DNA from 3 places in the Spongiibacter sp. IMCC21906 genome. Region 2 is predicted to be linked to each of the others. Evidence: predicted binding sites of a transcription regulator. Region 2 holds the regulator's gene; each other region holds the start of a gene.
The links. The regulator LexA, encoded in region 2, represses DNA repair genes until DNA is damaged. The targets are predictions, from matches to a motif close to ACTGTNTNTANANACAGT.

Region 1 (7,551 bases), 1.1 Mb from region 2:
TATAAAACAACAGAGCAATACCAAAAGCACCGAGCACACCGATTTTTACATTATCGATAAAGCCGATAATTTTTTCGGTAATCTCAATGCCCTGTTCTCCCATCGGCGCCAAAAACTGCAGCATGATAGGCTCAAGCTGTTTATTGTGCATGCCAAAGGCTTTTAGAACAGAAAAGCTCACCGCCATCAGCGGCACCAGCGACAATAGCGTGGTGTACACCAGGCTCATTGCCCGCAGCGTTAGCTCGCCCTTGGCAAGATCATCCAGCACAACATAAATGTAGCGGGCCACATTAAAAAGCTGTCGATGCCAGAAAGGCTTTTGGTCGTGCTCGTCCAACCAGAGATAGTTGGCCACGAAGCGATTTAAAGTTTTATCCATTCAAAGTCGTCCACTGGCTGCCTGTTGACGCAAAGGATGGAGAAAAAAGTGGGGGAAGTCGAGGGGGAATGGACCGAAGCGCCTCCCCCCTCACATTGCAGCGTTTTATAACTTCATATCATCAAAAAAACTTTTTACACCGTCAAACCAACTTTTAGAACGCGGCGACTGTTTGCTATCACCCTCCAGGCTGTCCTGTAGCTCTTTGATCAGTTCTTTTTGACGCTTATTTAACGACACCGGCGTTTCAATGGTGACCTTGCAAATCAAGTCACCTGTACTGCCGCCACGTACCGGCGCAATACCTTTGCCACGCAAACGGAAAGAGCGCCCAGTCTGGGTTTCTGCGGGAATCTTCAACTTCACTCGACCGTCGAGGGTTGGCACATCTAACTCACCACCCAAGGCCGCATCGGCAAAGCCAATGGGGACTTCGCAAAACAGGTTTTTGCCATCACGCTGAAAAATAGCATGGGGGCGCACAGACATCTGCACATACAAATCCCCCGCCGGGCCGCCGTCAGGACTGGCCTCACCCTCGCCACTCAAGCGAATACGGTCGCCAGTATCAACACCCGGCGGCACTTTCACCGACAGGGTTTTAGTTTCTTCTACTCGGCCCTCGCCGCCACAACTACTGCAGGGATCAGAAATAACCTTGCCCGTACCACGGCACGTTGGACAGGCCTGCTGCACCGCAAAAAAGCCTTGCTGCATGCGTACTTGGCCCATGCCATTACAGGTACCGCAGGTAAGAGGCGTGCTGCCTTTTTTAGCGCCACTGCCATCGCAAGGCTCGCAACTTACCAGGGTCGGTATGCGAATTTTTGCCGTCGTACCCTTAACCGCCTGCTCAAGATCGATGTCCAGCGTGTAACGCAAATCCGAACCACGCTGCGGACCGCGCTGGCGACCACCGCCACCGCCGCCAAAAATATCACCAAACACGTCACCAAAAATATCGCTAAAGCCACCTGCACCAGCACCGCCGCCGCCAAAACCACCGGCACCGCCGCCAACACCCTCGTGACCAAAACGGTCGTAGGCGCCACGCTTCTCTTTATCCGACAAGACCTCATAGGCCTCGGTAGCTTCTTTAAAGATATCGATCGCTTTGGGATCATCCGGGTTGCGATCCGGATGATTCTTCATCGCGATACGGCGATACGCTTTTTTAATATCTTTTTCGTCGGAGTCCCGAGCTACGCCCAGAATTTCATAATAATCGCGCTTTGACATATTTCTAATTGCCTAGGGAAGGCCAATAAATCCAGCGTCCCTATGTGCCCCGTGTTGATTTAAACCTGCCAAAAGATCATGGCTATTCAAACGAACAGAACGGGAGAAGACATAAACCGATTAATCAGCCTCGCCCATCTCCCGTTCGGTGTCGCGCTTTGCGGAGCAAAGGCTCCGCACCATCGCTTACTTCTTGTCGTCGTCTTTTACTTCTTCAAACTCAGCATCTACGACGTCATCACTCGCGTCTTTGGGCTCAGCGTCAGACTCAGCACCTTGCGCTTGAGCGGCCTGCTCGGCATACATCTTCTCTGCCAAGCCACCAGAAGCTTCCGTCAGCTTTTTGGTTGCCGCATCGATGGCTTCAACGTCGTCACCTTTAATGGCTTCGTCCACTTCGGTCAGCGCTGACTCAATAGCCGCCTTCTCGTCGTCAGAGGCTTTATCCCCTGCCTCTTCCAAGGTTTTACGCGTCGCATTTGCCAAGCCTTCGGCTGTGTTTCGTGCGGTAACCAATGCTTCAAACTGTTTATCCGCTTCAGCATTCGCTTCGGCATCACGAACCATCTTCTCGATTTCGCCCTCATCCAAACCACTGGATGCGGTGATGCGAATAGACTGCTCTTTGCCAGTTGCCTTGTCTTTGGCCGACACATGCAAGATGCCGTTGGCGTCGATATCGAAGGTCACTTCAATTTGTGGCAAGCCCCGTGGCGAAGGTGGAATATCTGCCAGGTCAAAACGACCCAGTGACTTATTCGCTGACGCCTGCTTGCGCTCACCCTGAACAACGTGAATGGTCACCGCAGTCTGGTTGTCTTCTGCCGTTGAAAACACCTGAGATTTCTTGGTAGGAATCGTGGTGTTTTTCTCAATCAGCGGCGTTGCCACGCCGCCCATGGTTTCAATACCCAAGGTCAGTGGCGTCACGTCCAACAGCAATACGTCTTTTACATCGCCAGACAATACCGCACCCTGCAGAGCCGCACCCATGGCAACCGCTTCATCGGGGTTAACATCTTTACGAGGCTCTTTGCCAAAGAACTCAGAAACCTTGGCTTGCACCATTGGCATCCGGGTCTGACCACCCACCAAAATCACTTCATCAATTTCGCTGGCAGACAAATTGGCGTCTTTCAAGGCTACCTTCATCGGCTCGAGTGAACGCTTAACCAGCTCCTCAACAAGCGATTCCAGCTTGGCGCGGCTCAACTTCACCACCAAGTGTTTAGGGCCCGTCGCATCGGCCGTAATATAAGGCAGGTTCACCTCAGTTTGCTGACTGGAAGACAACTCGATCTTAGCCTTCTCAGCCGCTTCTTTCAGACGCTGCACTGCCAAGGAATCGCCTTTCAGGTCGATACCGTTTTCTTTCTTAAACTCTTCCGCCAGATAATCAATCAGGCGCATATCAAAGTCTTCACCACCTAGGAAGGTGTCACCGTTGGTCGACAGCACTTCAAACTGGTGCTCGCCATCCACTTCGGCAATTTCAATAATAGAAATATCGAAGGTACCACCACCCAAGTCATATACCGCAACCGTGCGATCACCTTTGGCCTTGTCCATGCCGTAAGCCAAGGCTGCAGCGGTGGGCTCGTTAATGATGCGCTTTACTTCCAGACCCGCAATACGGCCAGCATCTTTCGTCGCCTGACGCTGAGAGTCATTAAAGTAAGCAGGCACAGTGATAACGGCCTCGGTAACTTTCTCACCCAGATAGTCTTCAGCGGTTTTCTTCATTTTCTTCAGCACTTCAGCTGAAATCTGCGGGGGGGCCATTTTCTCGCCCTTCACTTCAACCCACGCATCGCCGTTGTCCGCTTTGCAGATGCCATAAGGCACCATTTTGATATCTTTTTGAACAACATCGTCTTCAAAGCGGCGGCCAATCAGGCGCTTAACCGCATACAGCGTGTTGTTAGGGTTAGTCACTGCCTGGCGCTTGGCGCTTTGACCAACCAGAATTTCGTTGTCATCTGTGTAAGCAACAATAGAAGGCGTCGTCCGAGTACCTTCTGCATTCTCGATAACCTTAACCTTGTCACCGTCCATCACGGCAACACAGGAATTGGTCGTTCCTAAGTCAATACCAATGATTTTAGCCATGTTCGTTCTCCGCTTTTCTCATTCGCCGCTGTCGGCGTAAAAACTGTCTTGTTGCTAGATATTGGCCCGTTTCGCCAAACTTCAAGTCTGATCGGGCCGCTAATTCAAAAAAATCTGCTTTAGGGGGCCTTAGCCACCACCACCATCGCCGCTCTCAGCAAGCGACCATTGAGGGTGTAACCTTTCTGCATCACTTCGATAACAGTATTGGGCTCAGCATCAGGGCTGGGCACCATTGCCATCGCTTGGTGATATTCAGGATTAAAAGGCTCGCCAGTCGGGTCAACCGCCTCAACATTATGTTTTGCCAACGCATCGGTTAATCCCTTTAAGGTCAGATCAACCCCTTCCAGCATCGGCTTTAGGTCGTCATTGCTCCGATCCGCAGATGAAAGCGCTCGATCCAAGTTATCCACCACCGTCAGCATGTCACCGGCAAATTTCTCAAGGGCAAACTTCTTGGCATTTTCGGCATCTTTCTCTGCCCGACGCCGAGCATTTTGCGCTTCAGCAGCGGCGCGCAGCGCCTGCTCTTTCGCGTCTGCCGCTTCTTGTTTAGCGGCCTCCAGCTGCGCCTCAAGGCTCAACTCTTCGTTGGATTCCACGGCCTCTTCCGGGGCCTCTGGCTCAAGTTGAGCTTCGTCTTCAATTGGGTTTTTGTCTTGCTCCTCAGCCACGCTACATTCTCCATTAAGGGCAAAAAAATAGCGGCGATAGTGCCGCGATGATTGAAATATGGGGTTAACCCTCTTCTTTTCAAGGCAAGCGCAGATAATTTTCATTGAAGCCGGACGAAGGACTTGTCGACAGGCATAAAAATACTGTACAAATATACAGACAAGTACCAAACGCAATGATTAACCCATCACCACTATTCAGGTTGCGCCATATGCTGACCCATCTGAGCATCAGTAACTACGCTATTACCGAGCGGTTAGAAATTGAACTAAACAAAGGTATGACTGTACTGACCGGCGAAACCGGCGCAGGTAAGTCGATTATGCTCGATGCCCTGGGCCTGGCGCTGGGTGACCGGGCAGATAGCAGTATTGTCCGCACTGGGGCAGATCGGGCAGATATTCACGCCACCTTTGATATCAGCAACATTCCAGCTGCGAAGCAGTGGCTAGAACAACGCGAGCTGATCAGCGGCGACGACTGCCTGCTGCGCCGAGTCATCACCAGCGAGGGACGCTCCCGAGGCTTCATTAATGGCCAGCCAAGCACCCTGCAAGACATGCGAGAATTGGGCGGCCGGCTCATCGACATTCACAGCCAACACGCCCACCAATCGCTGCTAAAAAAACCTTATCAACGCCGCTTGCTGGATGCCTTTTCCCAATCAAGCCAGCTCTGCGACAGCGCGCATCAACATTATCTTGAATACCAGAGCGTCAGCAAAACCCTGGACAAACTAGAAAACCAGCAGGCCGAGCACCACGCCCAAGAACAACTGCTACGCTACCAGCTCGACGAGCTTGAGCGGCTGGGACTGCACACCGGCGAAGTTGAAGAACTGGAATCCCTCCAACAGCAGCTGGCCAATGCCGAGCAAATTCTCAGCGCCAACCACCACAGCTTGGCGCTGTGTAAAGAAGGCGAGGTCAATGCACTGGGAGTCATACACCAAGCCTTGTCATCACTGCAAAGCGGCGATTATCAACACCCCGCACAAGCCAACGCTTCGCAATTACTGGAAACCGCAAAAATTCAAATTGAAGAAGCGGCAAGGGAGCTGCAACAGGTTATTGATGCCACCGAAGTCGACCCCGGCCGACTACAAGAAGTCGAAGAACGACTGGACAGCATTTACCAAACCGCCCGCAAACACAAAATCCAGCCTGAAGAACTGATCGCGCTACAGCAAAACCTCAGCGAGCAGCTCGACGGACTCGACGCCAGCGATGAAAAACTCGATCAGCTGCGCAAACAGCGAGACCAAGCCTTACGCGACTACCAGAAGACGGCATCAGCTCTCAGCGACAAACGCGCCAAAGGCGCTGCCAAAATGAAAAAAGAAGTTGAAAAACAGCTTTCTGCACTGGCCATGAAGCACTGCCAGTTGGAGCTAGCGTTATCCACCTTAGAGAAAGACCAAGCCCACCCCTACGGCCAAGAAGAAGTCGAAATTCTGCTGAGCACGAACCCCGGCGCACCCAAAGGGCCTCTCAACAAAATTGCCTCTGGTGGCGAATTGTCTCGAATCAGCCTGGCCATCCAAGTGGTGACCGCTCAAGTTGCCGCCGTCCCTACCGTGGTTTTTGACGAAGTAGATGTCGGTATCGGCGGCGCCACGGCAGAAGTCGTCGGCCAGCTACTGAACACCCTAGGCACCCGCAGCCAAGTTTTATGCGTAACGCACCAAGCCCAGGTTGCCAGTCAGGGCGACCACCATATTCGCGTACAAAAAGTGGGGGACAGCAAAAAGCTGCGCACTGAGCTTAGTCACTTGAGCAGTGATGAAAAAATCGAGGAAATAGCCAGAATGCTCGGTGGTATTGCCATTACCGAAAACACCCTGGCCCATGCCAAAGAAATGCTGGGTACCCAACACTAACAACAGGCACCCGATACAGCCAAAGAAAAGCCGCATTGACTGCGGCCTTCAACAATAACAGCAATATTAAACAGAAAATTTTGCGGAGAGCTTACTTTGCCTTGGGGCGCACATAGAGAACCAGACTGTGATCAACCAGCTCAAAGCCATGCTCTTTTACCAGCTCCTTCTGTCGCCGCTCAATAACTTCGTCATAAAACTCAACGACTGTACCGGTTTCCATGCAAACAATATGATCGTGATGTTCGCCTTTTGCCAACTCAAAAACCGAATGCCCCGCTTCAAAATTGTGGCGCACCACCAGTCCCGCGGCTTCAAATTGAGTTAACACACGATAGACCGTGGCCAAACCAACATCTTCACCCGACTCCATCAAAGCCCGATAAACATCCTCGGCACTAAAGTGCTGAGTCTCGGTCTCAGCTTGCTCAAGCAACTGCAAAATCTTGACCCGAGGCAGTGTCACCTTTAAACCGGCTTTACGTAGCTCCTGATTTTCTAGTGACATGTAGACTGACCTTCGCGTTGAGATTGAGAATGCGCTATTATCCACGCCTCTGCACGTGATTGGAACCCTGAAGAAATGCTAAGACGTTTTGCCATAACAAGCCTATTGATAACTCTTGGCGCTTGTAGCTCCTTTGAGTTTCCCGGCGCGTATAAACTGGCCATTGACCAAGGCAACATTATTACTGGTGAAATGGTGTCACAACTGGAAGTTGGCATGAGCCGCAGCCAAGTTGAATACGTACTGGGAACACCGTTAATTCGCGACACGTTCTCGCCAAACCGTTGGGACTATTTGTATACCCTTGACGAGCGAGAAGGCAAAGTGGACCGCAATCAACTCAGCGTATTCTTTGAGAATGACCGGGTCGCCCGCTTTGATACCAACGTTAAACCCGAAGATGAAAAGCCGCCAGCAAAAGCACCAGAAGAACTGCTAGAAGATGCAGAAGACGCTGCTGACGACGCCGAAGAATAAGACTTATTTCTGAGCCTGGGCTTTTTCGGCTTTGACTCGTGCTGCTCGCTGCTTGCGAACCTCCTTGGGGTCGGCAATCAGCGGGCGGTAAATCTCTACCCTGTCTCCGTCTTCAACCAGCTGCTGCTCTGGCTTAGTCACGACCTTGCCAAACACGCCCAAGTCTGCCGACTCAATATCCAACTCCGGAAACTGATTCTGCAAGCCAGCGCGCCTGGCGGCATCTCTTACCGTACACGCTTCGTTTAGCTCAAGCGCGACAATACGCTGCCGGTCAGG
Region 2 (7,551 bases):
CGCAAACCATCTTTAAAATACCTGCTGGGTGCCCTGCTGCTCTCAAGCATTTCGCTATCAAGCTTGGCGGCGGATCGAGAATTCCAGATAGACCTGATCGTGTTTGCCAACAACAACTCAAACGCCGCCTTTTCTGAAAGCTGGCCTGATAACCTGCGCCTGCGCTATCCCAATAACTGGGTGCAACTGCCTGGCAGTGGTGGCAAAAATAACACATTGACCCGAGTTGACGCGCCCTCACCAGAGTTTGCCGACGTCCTCAAGTCCATGCGTTTGTCATCCCGTTATCGCACCCTGTTTCAAGGTAGCTGGCGGCAAACACTGAAGAATCGACGTAGTGCCCCTGCTATTTTAATTGAAGGCGGTGACCGTCAAGGCGAGCACTACGAGCTGGAAGGTTACGTCAAAGTGGCGGTAGAACGTTATTTATACCTGGACACCAATCTCTGGTTTAGCCGTTTTGGCGATGGTAAAGGCGACTTCTACCTGCCCAGACAACCCTACCGTTTCAGCGGCCAAGAAGAGACCGAGCCAGATTTTGATACCCTAACCGCTCGCCCCGAAGACAGCAGCGAGTATCAAGACGATTACCAGCAGTTTGTAGAACAAAATCCGCAACTTCAGGAAAAGCAGCGTTACGGCGCCAGTAATACGCCCATCGCCCGAATTGTGGTAATGGATCAGCTTCGCCGGCTCCGCAGCAATGAAGTGCATTTTCTGGATCACCCACTGTTTGGCGTATTGGTTATGATCACCAACGTCGATGACCTCCCCCCAGTGGATGCGCAAACCCAAATCAGTCCGTAAACCTTAAAATAAACGTATTAATCAATCCATTTTGGCCAGTGCACAGATCGCACCGGCCAAAATCGTTTTCACTTTTTCCATACCCGTATTCAGCACCAAAGTAATATCGTCCATGGTAATCAGCTCGTCGCTCTCACCTGCCGCGGGATTCACCACCAAACACAAAGATGCGTAATCCATCGCCAGCTCTCTAGCCAACGCTGCTTCTGGCATGCCAGTCATGCCTACCAGGTCATTACCGTCTTTAGCGAGCCGCCTAATCTCCGCTGCAGTTTCTAAACGCGGGCCCTGGGTCGCCGCATACACGCCACCATCAACCATGGGTATCTCAGCTGTTAGCCCTGCCGCCAGCAAACGCTCTCGCAAAGGCTGCGAATAGGGATAGCTGAAATCGATATGTTCAACCTGACCATCCTCACCATCAAAATAGGTATGCTCCCTGCCCCAGGTGTAGTCATTGATCTGATCGGGAACGGCAATCACCTCTGCCCCATAACGCGTGCCTATTCCGCCCACTGCATTGACTGCCAACACCTGTTTGACGCCCAGTGAATGAAGGGCATACAGGTTGGCGCGATAATTTATTTTGTGGGGCGGAATAGAATGCTTGCCGCCATGACGAGGCAGAAATAAAAACTCCACCCCTTGATACCTCAGCGCTTGCAGTTCAGCACTGGGAGAACCATAAGGGGTGTTAATCTTACGGGCCTTGCCAAACTCTAGCCCCGGCCAATCACATAAGCCTGTACCACCAACAACTGCCACTTTATGCCGCATTACTTTTCCTCATTATCTAACTGACTGACTAGCTGTCTCATTGTCCAGTCGTCGGCTGCGTTGCAGTCTCGGCCATGTCTCGCTCAATTTGCACCGGGTCGAGTTTCACCGTCGTTGTTGGGAACGCGACGTCCGCACCCTGTTCATGAATAATATCCATTATCCTCAGTAGAATTTCTTGCTTGATCGCGTGATATTCCACCCAATCCCGGGTCTTGGTAAAGGTATAGATAAAAAAGTCCAAGGATGAGGCGTTGTATTTATTAAAATTCACGATCAGGGTTCGGCCTAAATCAATTTCACTATGATTTTCTAACATAGACCTGACCCGAGAAATAATATCAGGCATCAATGCGGCATCTTGATAGCGAAGGCCAATGGTTTCATAGATCCGCCGGTTTAACATTCGCGAAGGGTTTTCTACTGCAATTTGCGCAAATATGGCGTTGGGCACATACAAAGGCCGCATATCAAAGGTTCTTATCCGGGTCAGGCGCCAACCAATATTTTCTACGGTCCCTTCAATTTCCTTATCGGGCGAACGCACCCATTCCCCCACGGAAAAAGGCCGGTCCAGATAAATCATCAAGCCACCAAAGAAGTTAGATAACAAATCTTTGGCGGCAAACCCCACCGCTATACCGCCAATACCGCCAAAAGCCAGCACCCCAGAAATGCTGTAACCCAGGTTTTGCAGCACCATTAATCCCGCAACAATAATCACCGCAGTACGCACCAATTTGCCAAGCGCCATCACCGTCGTCTGATCTACAGGTTCATCGGATTTACGATAATCCTCAGACAACAATCGCTTTTCTATTTGCCGTACTAGTGACACCAAAAACCAGGAGAGAATGAGCACCACGCCAACGCCGCGAACCGAACCAAAGATCGAAAAAATCTCCGCCTCGCTGGAACGCTCAAGCAACGCCAATACATAGCTTGCACCCACTGCCCAGATCATCAATATGATTGGACGCCGACTTGCCTCAAGCAAGGCATCGTCCCAAAGGTTGTGGGTTGCCTCAAACTTCACCGCCAACCGGCGTAAAAGAATCGTCACCAACAAATTAATAGTGAGTACTGCCAACACCGCTAAAATTGCCTCGCCCAACCACGGGTACTCCTCGGGCTGGGACTCTGACCACCACTGCAAAAGCATGTCGACTTACCTCTTTATCTCGCTGGGAAGCATAGAATAGCGCCCCCGAATAGACGGAATCATTTCTAAAGCCCGCCAATATATAAAAAACTGGCCTAAAAAACCTCATTCAATTGAGCAAGCAAGCTATAACTTCTATTTTTATAACATGCACTTAGCTAAACAAAACCAAAACTCTCTTGGCAAGCAAGATAGCGGCGGCTCCACAGCTCGGAAAAATACATACTAGACAGGGGAGCTTGAAATGTTAGCTTTGTGGAAGGCTTATCGGAGGTGACAGCATGGCAACAATAAGACCCCAAGTCGGTAATTGGTATAAAGAATTGGATATGGGACAGACGTTCGAAGTCGTTGCTATCGACGACGATTCCGCAACAATAGAAGCCCAGCTTATTGATGGCGAACTCTGCGAATACGATTTAGACAGTTGGCGCCAACTCAACCTGGAAAATATCGAAGAGCCTGAAGATTGGCGGAACGCCTTTGAACTCAGTGACGACGATTATCGGCACCTTGATGACACGATCATCCCCGAGAGTTGGAACAGCCCCATAAACGAAATTGAAACAGACGTGATAAACGGCATTCTCGACGATTATTAAATTGCGTCGGCTCCGCGTCGTCCATGCTGCCCGCGCAACTGGCGGGCAGCAGCTTGCATAATCGATGTTTCAAGCCTTTGACAGGCATAGAACATTCCTTTTTTACCAGTCGGTTGTCCCCGCCTTAACGCCCTTTTGTTGATCTGCATTGACCATGATCGCTAAGACATCAGCAAATGCAGCTGTTGTCGTTATATTCACAACATCACTTCATATATTCCCAAGCCTTTATCCCATCCCTGTGAGCTATTTCGCTTAGATTATCTTTTAACTCACAAAACTTGCACAGCACAAAATACTGTATATACTCACAGTTACTGTATAGATAACCAGACATGGAAAATATGGAAAAGTTAACTGCAAGACAAGCTCAAGTATTGCAACTGATCCGGGACCATATTGATGAAACCGGCTACCCCCCTACTCGGGCCGATATCGCCAAGGAGCTGGGATTTCGCTCACCCAATGCAGCGGAAGAACATTTAAAAGCCCTCGCCAGAAAAGGCGCAATTGAAATTATTGCGGGCGCCTCCAGAGGCATACGGCTACCAGAATCACAGGGTATCCCGGTGGTTGGCCGGGTCGCGGCGGGCAACCCGATATTAGCCGAGCAAAACATTGAAGATTACTGCGATATGCCTGCCTCGATATTTTCGCCAAGCGCTGACTACTTTCTTCGGGTTCAGGGCGACAGCATGATCAATGTCGGTATATTCGATAATGATCTTCTTGCAGTACATAGCTGCAATACCGCATTAAACGGTCAAATTGTTGTGGCACGTATTGACGATGAAGTGACCGTTAAACGTTTCAAACAGCACAAGAGCAAATATCAAATCAGTCTCTTTGCCGAAAACGACGATTATGCGCCCATTGAAGTTGATTTGCGGGAACAGGATTTTGCCATCGAAGGTTTAAGTGTTGGCGTATTGCGCCGGGGGAATTAAGCATGCAACAAGTCGAGCAATTATCGCTTTATCAAGATATCCAACCTGCCAACACCATAGCAACCGAGAATGGCAGCCTTAACGAAATTCGTTTATCAGGTAACGGCCACTTAGCCCGATCACTCCTTGCCGGCATGCTGTTGGAGCTCAGTGGACGTTCCAATGATCGCTGGCTGTGCTGGGTAGCTCAACGCCCCCTCAAGCCGCTTTTAGATGCGGGTGCCAGTCTTCGCGGCCAACGAATTTTGCAGGTTACGGCCAATACGGACACGCTTTGCAAGATCACCTGCAGAGCCCTAGAAAGCGGACGTAGCCACACTGTCGCCGTGTTAATCGAGAATGAGTTAAGTGATGAGCAGCGTCAGAAATTAAGTGCAGCAGCCAAAGCGGGCAGCGCCGAGTGCTTAATAATCAGGATGCAGAAATGACGCTAAGATTTTGATTAATGAAGGGTTTTTGACTCGGAATCCAAACTTGCCAGCTCTTCCTCTTCGTCATTATCTTCCAGCGCAGTTTCATCATCCATCACTGCGGCAGCCTCTAAACCAGCCTGAACCATTGCCCTAGCGACTTCTAAACAAGAACCAGGAATATTGCGACGCGTTTCATCAGAAAATTGGATAACCAACAAAGGTTTATCATCACCCTCTGCCTTTTGCAGAACGATGTCGCCGTTTGCTAATTCCACCAATTCTAAATATGAAAGCACAAAAAAATTCCTTGCTCGCAGAGGCCCCTCAATCAGGCGCGGTAATGGCTAGTGTAACAAATGCAGGGCCGGGGCTGCCAACGTCAATTAAAATCGTATGCCGTTTTTTATAACGACAGCCTGTTAGCAACTGGCAGACGACGAAAAACAATGGTCTTGCTAAAAGCCAGCATCCTCCATATCAGTATTCCATTAGTGTCGCCCGGTGGCGGGCAATCAAGCTGTTGAGTTCTTCTAGCCATTCCTCTAACTCCCCTGCGCCCTGCGAATGGGTTGCCAGAGAGTCTTTCGCAATCAACCCAGATACTTCGACGGTCACTGCGGCGCCAGGATGATTTATAAATCGTTCGCTGACCATAGCCCGAAGCCACGGCGTGTGACGCTCTCTGTCAGCAAGCTCAAGTAATTCCGGTGGTAGCTCACTGGCCTTAAAGTCACAAGCAAAATAATCCCCTTTGGGCAGCTGCTGAGGAAATTTAGGTTGCTGCGTTAGCATATCAGCAAGGTGGGCGCGGTAACTTAGTTGTAACTGCCACACCACGGCATCGGCCATCGCTCTCGCATAATGGCCGCCCCAGCGTGCTTCTGGCTCTTGATCCAGAGACGTGAGAAATTGCTTGGCAAAATGTAGGTGCAGATTACACTGCCCCCGATAAGACTCTCTCATTGACGTTTCCCAGCCATTTTTAGCGCAATGATTTTGGTTAGCACCAGGTGATTTGGGTAAGCGCTATGATTTCGCTGACTTCTTAGCTTTGGCTTTTGTCGCCTTTTCTTTCACCACCCATTTGCCACCAGTATAAAATGCCGACCAGCCAGATGGCTTGCCATCTACCTCAGACTGAACATATTGCTCTTTGGTCTTGCGGCTGTAGCGGATCACCGTATCGCGGCCTTCATTGTCTTGAGCCGGAGCAGAAAACAAAAAAGTATACTTTGGATCGATTTCGTTTTTGTGGGGCAGAATTTCTTTCACCCTTGGCGCGCGGGTTTCCCGATTACGCGGAAAGCCACTGGCGGCAAGAAACAATCCAGACGCCCCATCTCTCAGCACATAATGATCGTCTACCTTGTCACATTGCAGCTCGGGCATATCCACCGGATCCATCTTTGGTGGTGCTGCTTCGCCACTTCTCAACAGTTTTCGCGTATTTTTACAGCTTTCGCTGGTACAACCAAAATACTTGCCAAACCGGCCTGTCTTAAGCTGCATTTCTGCACCACATTTGTCGCATTCAAGGGTTGGCCCCTCATAACCCTTGATTTTGAAACTGCCTTTTTCTATTTCGTAGCCCGAACAATCCGGGTTGTTGCCACAAATATGCAGTTTGCGACTTTCATCAATTAAATAGCTTTCCATTGCCGTGTTACAGATCTTACAGCGCTGCTTGCTCCGTAATACCTTGGACTCCGCTTCTTCGTCTTCACTATCAATGCTGACAAAGTCGTCGCCAGTTACCAGGTTGATCGTTTTTTTACAGCGCTCTTTGGGCGGCAGCGCGTAACCCGAACAGCCAAGAAAAACGCCCGTGCTTGCGGTACGAATCTGCATGGGCCGACCACAGGTAGGACACTCAATATCCGTGCCGGTAGGCTGATTATTGCGCATGCCTTCGCTATCATCTTGCTCGGCTTTTTCTAGCGCTTTTTGAAACTCGCTGTAAAACTCATCCAAGAGCTTTTTCCAGTCTTTGCCGCCCGAGGCGACAATATCCAGCGACTCTTCCATACGGGCAGTAAAGCTGAAGTCCAGCAGATTACTGAAGCTCTCTACGAGGCGATCGGTGACAATATCGCCCATTTTTTCTGCATAAAACCGGCGGTTTTCAACTTTGACGTAACCCCGGTCCTGGATCGTGGAGATAATGGAGGCGTAAGTAGACGGCCGACCAATACCGCGTTTCTCAAGTTCTTTAACCAATGCCGCTTCAGAGTAGCGCGGTGCAGGCTTGGTGAAATGCTGGCTGGGGTCAAGCTTGACCAGAGCCAGCTGGTCGCCAATTTTTACATCGGGTAGCACTTGGTCTTCGTCTTTCTTGCTTTGCATAGGCGGCTGTACCGCCATAAAGCCATCAAAACGCACTACCCGGCCCCGGGTCCGCAATTCAAAGTCACCCGCGGTTACCACAATAGAGGTGCTGGTAAATTCAGCTTGCGCCATCTGGCAGGCTACAAACTGCCGCCAGATTAAGGTGTACAAACGCTCAGCATCTCGCTCCATTCCCGAAAGCTGGGTTGGCTCCACATTCACATCAGAAGGACGAATAGCTTCGTGAGCTTCCTGAGCCCCCTCTTTACTACTGTAAGACAGTGGCGATTCAGGCAAATAAGGTTTGCTAAAGTGCTCCGAAATATAATCTCGGCACGCCGCGACAGCGTCCTGACTCAAGTTTGTCGAGTCGGTACGCATATAAGTAATGTAACCCGCCTCATAAAGCCGCTGAGCCATCATCATGGTCTTTTTGACACCAAAGCCCAGCCTGGTGCTGGCGGCCTGCTGTAGCGTCGAGGTGATGTACGGCGCAGAAGGTTTGGATTTGGTTGGTT
Region 3 (7,551 bases), 210 kb from region 2:
CGCCGGGTCAATACCATTGATGTGCATGTTCGCGACGGGGTTTTGCCCGCCTTGGTATTAGAGCGGCTAAAAACAAAATTAGAAAATGGCGCCTTCCACTTGCCGGTTGCTTATGAACTGGAGATTGGTGGCGACTCGGAAGCCCGCAATGAAGCCGTCGGCAAACTCGTTGGCAGCCTTGGCATTATCGGGGTACTGATGCTGGTCACAGTGTTGATGTCTTTTAATTCATTTCGTTTGTCGGCACTGGTATTTGTGGTGGCATTTCAGGCGGCGGGCTTAGGCTTGTTTAGCTTGTGGACCAGTGGTTATCCCTCTGGTTTTACGGCTGTTGTTGGCTTGATGGGCCTGATTGGTTTGGCGGTGAATGCGGCCATCGTCATTTTAACCGAGTTGCGGCATTCCAGTCTGGCCATGGCGGGAGACAAACAGAATATTATTGATACCGTGAGTGCCTTAACTCGGCATATTGGCTCCACAACCTTAACCACAGTGGCGGGGTTAATTCCGCTGATTTTTTCAGTGGGGGGCTTTTGGCCACCCTTTGCCATTGTGTTAGCAGGGGGCACCGTATTAACCACCTTACTGTCGCTGTATTTTGTACCCGCAGCGTTTTTAGTGTTACGACGCCCCTATGTACTGCAATTAATGCAAGAACATCGACGAAACTCAGCGGCGATGACCGCAAAGCAGTAGTTGTTGACTTCTCCATCCAAAAGCTGGGTGGATAGTCTTAATTAGCCGATATACCCAGCCGCGACACAGCAACCTAGTTTGTGGCGGATAACGGTATATTTTCTCCTTGCCAGGATTTATGCTCGGTTTGTGGGAGTCGCGTGTTCGTTTTTCCAGCCCAGGATTTTAAGATCAGCCAAGGAACGTGAGGCAAGACATATGAAACCCCGCCAACAATACATGCGTGCCTGCACGCTTTGTCGAAACGTAGCTCAGTACCAATTCCCATTATTTCAATATACATTCAATACGTTGTGTTAGTTTCTGTGGTGATCGTCACCGGGCAAACCGGGAGTGCATCATATACAAATGTTATGTGTTTTAGGGGGAAAGCATTGAGAATAAGCGGAGTGCAATATTATTGGCTTATTACTGCGGTTTTAATCTTACAGCTGATGCTGGCATACCCGCTCAATACCTATGCGGCTGAAGTACAAAGTAGCATCTCGCTAAAGGTAGCAGTGATTGCAGCAATGATCCCGATTGGCATATGTTATTTGACAGTACTTCTAGAAATATGGGCAGTATTTCGCTTTAAGGCCGTAATCTATGCCGTTGCGTTGGGTGTGTTGGCGTTTTTCACCTATTCAGGATTTTTGGTAGTTCTCATGCTAAGCCCCCATGTTTATTGGGTTTGGCGTTTCAACGGAATTAAAGTTAGTGCCAAAAACACATAATCAATGTGGTGTTGTCGCCTGCGGCTACAGCCTCCGTTCCGCTGGCGCTCCGGCACCCCAAACTGCGGCGTTAAAGCTCTATCGGAAGATCGTGATCGGAGTCATATATGGTCCGCCCCGTATTGCAAGATAATTTTCTCGTTATGGTAAAAGGTTGCTTCCATATATCCGGCCTTTGGGGTGAGGTCATTAAAACCTCTGGCCCTGATGGAATTCGCGCATATCTGTCTCATCAAGTCTTCGGCTTCTAATGAGCCCGAGACCCCAGCAGACTTACTGATATGCAGGTGTTACCTTTTTTGCCATCACTTAAACTTTATCTACGCAACTCGTTGATAACAGTTTGCTGTTAAATTCCTTACATTATGCCGCGCTGGCTTGGTAGGTCGATTTATTGCTGAGCAATGCCCAGGCCACTCGTGCATTTTTATTGGCGACCGCAACGGCCGAGATATTTTTCCCTCGCCGCTCTTCTAACTGCATCACCCATGCACTGCGCTTGTCTTGATGCTTGTTCGCCACTCTCGCCACCGTACGCCCGCCGTGGATGAGCAGTGTTCGCAAATAGGTATCGCCGCGTTTACTAATTCCTAGCAAGGTAGGCTTACCTCCGGTGGAATGTTGTCGGGGAACTAATCCTAGCCATGCCGCCAATTCACGCCCATTTTTAAAGGCGCTAATGTCGCCAATGGCAGCTACCATTGCCGTTGCGCTCAGTAGTCCTACGCCAGGAATGCTCAGCAGGCGCTGACAATCTTCCTTTTGTGTACAAAGCGATTCAAGCTTGGTTTCCAGTGTTTTAATACGCCGATCCAGATGAACCATTTCATCGTAAAGATCGGTTAATAGCTCTCGAAACATTGCCGTTAATTCGTTACCGGCATCTTCCAATATCAGGGGTATCGATTTTCTAATGTATGAAATCCCTTGTGGAATGGTCAGGCCGTACTCCATTAGCAAGCCCCGAATTTGGTTGGCTTGTGCAGTTCTTCTGGCAACCACCTGACTTCGAATTCGATGCAGGCTTTGAATGTCTTGCTGCTCAATACTTTTTGCAGGAACAAAGCGCATTGAGGGGCGCTGAACAGCTTCGCATATCGCCTCGGCATCAGCGGCGTCATTTTTGTTGGATTTGACAAAAGGCTTTACAAATTGAGGGGCAATCATACGAACGGTATGGCCAAGCTTCTCCAATACGCGCACCCAATAATTTGCGCCACTACAGGCTTCAATGCCAATAATACAAACTGGGAGTTGGACTATAAAGCTGGCAAGATTCTTTCTAGCCAGCTTCTTTTTTAGTACGGTGACGCCGTGACAATTGACACCGTGAAGTTGAAAACTTTGCTTGGCCAAATCGATACCTAGCACTGCGACGTCATTTTTTAGGTTATGATTACTCATGGTCTGCTCCGCTCTATTTGATGTATGTTCGCACGCACATCATGGCTCATTCGAAGCCGTATTTGGAGTGGGGCGGACCATTCCATTAGGTCTTGCCTTTTTCCTTTGCTATAACATTTAAAACGTGGAGGAAAGAGTTAAGACCTAACCCTAATGGCTTTCACGCGGCTCGGTACAGCGATTGGCGGCGTTCCCTCAAGGCAGTTTAGGTTCTACGAATAACTGTTTTGGAAAACGGGGGGAGCTTATGTGGAAGTGGAAGAGAGTATGCCGGTAAACGAGGGCGCTTACCGGCATACTGATCTATCTGCGGCGAGTGACTTACGCTTCTTTCGCGAGCTGATGAACTTTGTCATCATCGCTGATCAGTTCGTTTAGCACTTCGGGTTTGCCTTTGCAGGCTTGGGCGAGCAGGTCTTTATTGCGGGCCAGAAAAATACCGAATTCTTCGGCTTTAGCTTCGTCTACACCGGGAATATGACGATGTAGCAATTCGCTGAATTGCTCGCCCAGTTCCAGCATTTTGTCGTAGGCGTCGGCGTCTTTTTTACTGTCAAACATGCTGTTGTCCCTGTCACACATCCACTTGGCTACCACGGCCATAGATTCACCTCTTTGCGGCAATGAATTTGGGTATATCGCGTTTTCAGTCAGTAGCGATTTAACAAAACTACTGGATGAATATACATACTTTAGCGTCTATAACGCTCAATGACTAGCCCCTGCAGAAATGTCTTTGGGGTTTTAATGTTGGCGGTGAATGAAATGTCGCATTAGTAAATACAATTGAGTCCGGTGCTAGGCGGGAGGGCTTGGTATACTGCGCGGCAATTGCGCGTGCAGGCTGCATAGAATCTGCTCGCCTGAATATTATCTTTGGGAGCCAGTATGAGTACGAGCAAAGAGTTACAAACTTTGAATAATAAGTTGGATTTGCTGCGGCGAAAACTGGCGGATGTTGAGCAGACGGGTAATGTACCTTTGATGCGCAAGTTCAGCCGGGATATTAGCAAGTTGCAGCGTCAGATCGGTAGTATTAAGGGGATGCGCTCTCAGCGTAATGCCGACGAGGGTGCTAGCTTAAAAGCGATGAAGTTTAGCCGTAGTCTGACCAAGCTTGAGCAGGCCGATATGGGTAAATTTAAGAAGTCGGTCAAAGGTCTGGTTGTTGTGCACCCGCTGACTGCACTGGGTAAAGAGATGGGGCTGACTGAGGTGACGGGTTACGCGCCGGTTGAGTTTTAAGCGCTGCTTTTAACGTCGTTTTAGATCAATTGCTCCAAAATTAAGGTCCGCTTCAATTTTAGATGCACACAAAAAAGCCGCCCGAAGGCGGCTTTGAGATTCACTGCAAAACAGCTGCTTACATCGCCACTTCGGTAATTTCTACCGCCGCAATTTTAGCGCCTTCTTCAGCGCCTTTCTGGAATGACTCGATTTGATCGAAGTTCATGTAGCGGTAAATTTCACCGGACATGCTCTTCAGATCTTTACAGTATTCCAGGTACTCAGCTGGGGTAGGCAGTTTGCCAACAATTGCGCCAACCGCAGCCAGTTCGGCAGAGGTCAGGTAGACATTGGCGCCTGTGCCCAGACGGTTGGGGAAGTTACGGGTTGAGGTAGACAGTACGGTGGCACCGTCGGCAACCCGTGCCTGGTTACCCATGCACAATGAACAACCGGGCATTTCCATGCGGGCACCGGCTGCGCCAAAGATGTTGTAGTAACCTTCTTCCATCAGCGTGTGCTGGTCCATCTTGGTTGGTGGTGACAACCACAAACGAGTAGACAAGCTGCCTTTGTAGGCGTCTAGCAATTTACCTGCAGCGCGGAAGTGACCGATGTTGGTCATGCAGCTACCGATAAATACTTCGTCGACTTTGTCGCCAGCCACTTCAGACAGCAATCTGGCATCGTCTGGGTCGTTAGGGCAGCAGACAACAGGTTCTGTCAGTGTGTCCAGATCGATCTCGATAACCGCAGCGTATTCAGCATCGGTATCAGCTTCCAGCAGTTCTGGCTTAGCCAACCACTCTTCCATTTTCTTGGCGCGACGCTCAAGGGTACGTGGATCGCCGTAGCCTTCGCTAACCATCCAACGCAACAGCGTGATGTTAGAACGCAGGTACTCAGAGATTTCCTCAATACCTTGTTTAATAGTACAACCTGCCGCAGAACGCTCGGCAGAGGCATCAGACAGTTCAAAGGCTTGCTCTACAGTCAGACCTTCCAGACCTTCGATTTCCAGGATGCGGCCAGAGAAGATGTTCTTCTTGCCTTTTTTGGCAACCGTCAGGTGACCGTCTTTGATGGCTTGATAAGGAATGGCGTGAACCAGGTCCCGCAGGGTGATGCCGGGCTGCATTTCGCCTTTAAAGCGCACCAATACCGACTCTGGCATATCCAGCGGCATAACGCCGGTGGCAGCGGCGAATGCCACCAGGCCAGAACCCGCAGGGAAGGAGATACCCATGGGGAAGCGGGTGTGGGAGTCACCGCCGGTGCCGACTGTGTCAGGCAGCAACATACGGTTCAGCCAGCTGTGGATGATGCCGTCGCCGGGACGCAGTGAAACGCCGCCACGGGTCATGATGAAGTCAGGCAGCTTGTGCTGAGTGTCGATATCAACGGGCTTGGGGTAAGCCGCCGTGTGACAGAACGACTGCATGGTCAGGTCGGCAGAGAAGCCCAAGCAAGCCAGATCTTTCAGCTCGTCACGGGTCATGGGACCGGTGGTGTCCTGGCTGCCCACGGTGGTCATTTGGGGTTCGCAGTAGGTGCCAGCGCGCACGCCTTGGCCTTCTGGCAGACCACAGGCGCGGCCAACCATTTTTTGCGCCAGCGTGAAGCCTTTGCCGGTATCAATGGGTTGAGAAGGCTGACGGAACAGCTCTGACGGAGGCAGTCCCAAAGATTCGCGAGCTTTAGTCGTCAAGCCGCGACCAATGATCAGGTTGATACGGCCACCCGCACGCACTTCGTCCAACAGGACCTGAGACTTCAGCTCAAAAGTGCTTAAGGTATCGCCAGTTTCGTGGTTTTTGATCACACCGTCATAAGGACGAATTTCGATCACATCACCCATGTTGAGGTTGTCGACGTCGGCTTCAAAAACCAATGCGCCAGCATCTTCCATGGTGTTGTAGAAAATGGGGGCAACTTTACCGCCAATGCAGACACCGCCGCCACGCTTGTTCGGTACACCGGGAATATCGTCGCCAAAGAACCACAATACAGAGTTGGTGGCAGATTTACGTGAAGAACCGGTGCCGACTACGTCGCCAACCATGGCGATGGGGTGACCTTTCTTTTGCAGTTCCTCAATCTGCTTGAGCGGACCGATTTGGCCTTGCTCGTCTGGCGTAATGCCGTCACGCTCCATTTTGTACATAGCCAGGGCGTGCAGCGGAATATCGGGACGCGACCAGGCATCTGGGGCAGGAGAGAGGTCGTCGGTGTTGGTTTCGCCGGTCACTTTGAAAACCGTTTTTACAATGCTTTCAGGCACTTCAGCACGGTTAGTGAACCACTCTGCGTCTGCCCAGCTTTGCATGACGGCTTTGGCGTGCTCGTTGCCCGCTTTGGCTTTTTCTTCCACGTCGTGGAAAGCATCAAACATCAGCAGGGTGTGCTTGAGCTCAGTGGCAGCAAGCTCGGCCAGGTCGGCGTCGTCCAGCAAGTCAACCAAGGTCACGATGTTGTAGCCGCCGTGCATATTGCCCAGCAGTACAACGCCTTCTTCTTTGCTGATCAGTGGTGAAGTGGCTTCGCCTTTAACGATGGCAGCCAGGAAGCCTGCTTTAACATAGGCCGCTTCATCAACTCCGGGCGGAACACGGTTGGCGATGAGGTCGACAAGCGTCGCTTCTTCACCAGCTGGTGGGTTTTTCAGTAATTCCACCAAGCCGGCAACTTGTTCGGCATTTAGGGGTTTGGGGACGATGCCCTGAGCGGCGCGCTCTTCGACATGCTTGCGGTAGGCTTCTAGCACTTTGAACTCCTCTTTTTGTTTCGGTACCCGGACACCACCGGGATCGCCGGTAATCGGGGCTATCGATGCCCATCATCGATGCGAAATAAGGTCGGCAAGTATACTGAAAAACCCTACTCAGGTTAAGACATTAGCGATTTCGTCCGTGCATTATCATTATTATCAGCATGGATAATAGTCATTCTCGGCCTTGCGAGGCTTGGTCGATCTCGCTTAACCTTTCTTTTTTGGTTTACTGAGTCTGGAGATTGTTTTGGTTGAGCTGCTGCGCCGTGTTCCCACTCCCTGCATTGGCGTTTGCTCCACAGGCATTGGCGATAATGTCTGCCGGGGTTGTAAACGGTTTTGCCATGAAGTGATCGACTGGAACGGCTACACCCCTCAGCAAAAGCAGATTATTGACCAGCGTCTGGATCGTTTGCTGATTCAGGTTATGACGACCAAGCTGCATATCGTCAATGCTGAACTGCTGGCCTGGCAGTTAAATGTGCAGAGCGTGCGCTTTCCCCAACACAAAGACCCTTATATCTGGTTGTTTCAACTGCTGCGAGCTGGGGCCGGGCAAATCAGCGAGCCTCGGAAATATGGCTTTGTTGTGGATACCGCTTGGCGGGACCAGAGCTTGTTAGAACTACGAGAGGCCATTGATAAAGAGTTTTTTGAGTTGTCTCATGCTTACTATGATCGCTACTTTAATCGCTATATGCAGGGCGAAGGATAAATTCCTTAGCTTTGCTATAATTC

Region 1: recN (DNA repair protein RecN) is a predicted target of LexA. The motif match lies at 4,551-4,568, and genes of this name have one in related genera.
Region 3: IMCC21906_RS11255 (YebG family protein) is a predicted target of LexA. The motif match lies at 3,489-3,506, and genes of this name have one in related genera.

The regions. Positions count from the first base shown of each region.
Region 1 is NZ_CP011477.1:3,340,745-3,348,295, forward strand. Features, by position in the region: gene IMCC21906_RS15455 (YhjD/YihY/BrkB family envelope integrity protein) at 1-382, opposite strand, end outside; gene dnaJ (molecular chaperone DnaJ) at 488-1,621, opposite strand; gene dnaK (molecular chaperone DnaK) at 1,808-3,730, opposite strand; gene grpE (nucleotide exchange factor GrpE) at 3,850-4,407, opposite strand; gene recN (DNA repair protein RecN) at 4,620-6,287, shown strand; gene fur (ferric iron uptake transcriptional regulator) at 6,379-6,795, opposite strand; gene IMCC21906_RS15485 (outer membrane protein assembly factor BamE) at 6,871-7,272, shown strand; gene IMCC21906_RS15490 (RnfH family protein) at 7,276-7,551, opposite strand, start outside.
Region 2 is NZ_CP011477.1:2,214,927-2,222,477, forward strand. Features, by position in the region: gene IMCC21906_RS10155 (CsiV family protein) at 1-807, shown strand, start outside; gene IMCC21906_RS10160 (S-methyl-5'-thioinosine phosphorylase) at 829-1,584, opposite strand; gene IMCC21906_RS10165 (mechanosensitive ion channel family protein) at 1,622-2,746, opposite strand; gene IMCC21906_RS10170 (DUF6763 family protein) at 3,028-3,348, shown strand; gene lexA (transcriptional repressor LexA) at 3,693-4,295, shown strand; gene IMCC21906_RS10180 (hypothetical protein) at 4,298-4,723, shown strand; gene IMCC21906_RS10185 (hypothetical protein) at 4,738-5,004, opposite strand; gene IMCC21906_RS10190 (DUF6586 family protein) at 5,186-5,671, opposite strand; gene topA (type I DNA topoisomerase) at 5,735-7,551, opposite strand, start outside.
Region 3 is NZ_CP011477.1:2,424,551-2,432,101, reverse strand. Features, by position in the region: gene IMCC21906_RS11270 (efflux RND transporter permease subunit) at 1-696, shown strand, start outside; gene IMCC21906_RS11265 (hypothetical protein) at 1,071-1,412, shown strand; gene IMCC21906_RS11260 (IS110 family transposase) at 1,776-2,816, opposite strand; gene IMCC21906_RS11255 (YebG family protein) at 3,138-3,419, opposite strand; gene IMCC21906_RS11250 (YibL family ribosome-associated protein) at 3,705-4,061, shown strand; gene acnB (bifunctional aconitate hydratase 2/2-methylisocitrate dehydratase) at 4,180-6,807, opposite strand; gene IMCC21906_RS11240 (DUF1289 domain-containing protein) at 7,061-7,528, shown strand.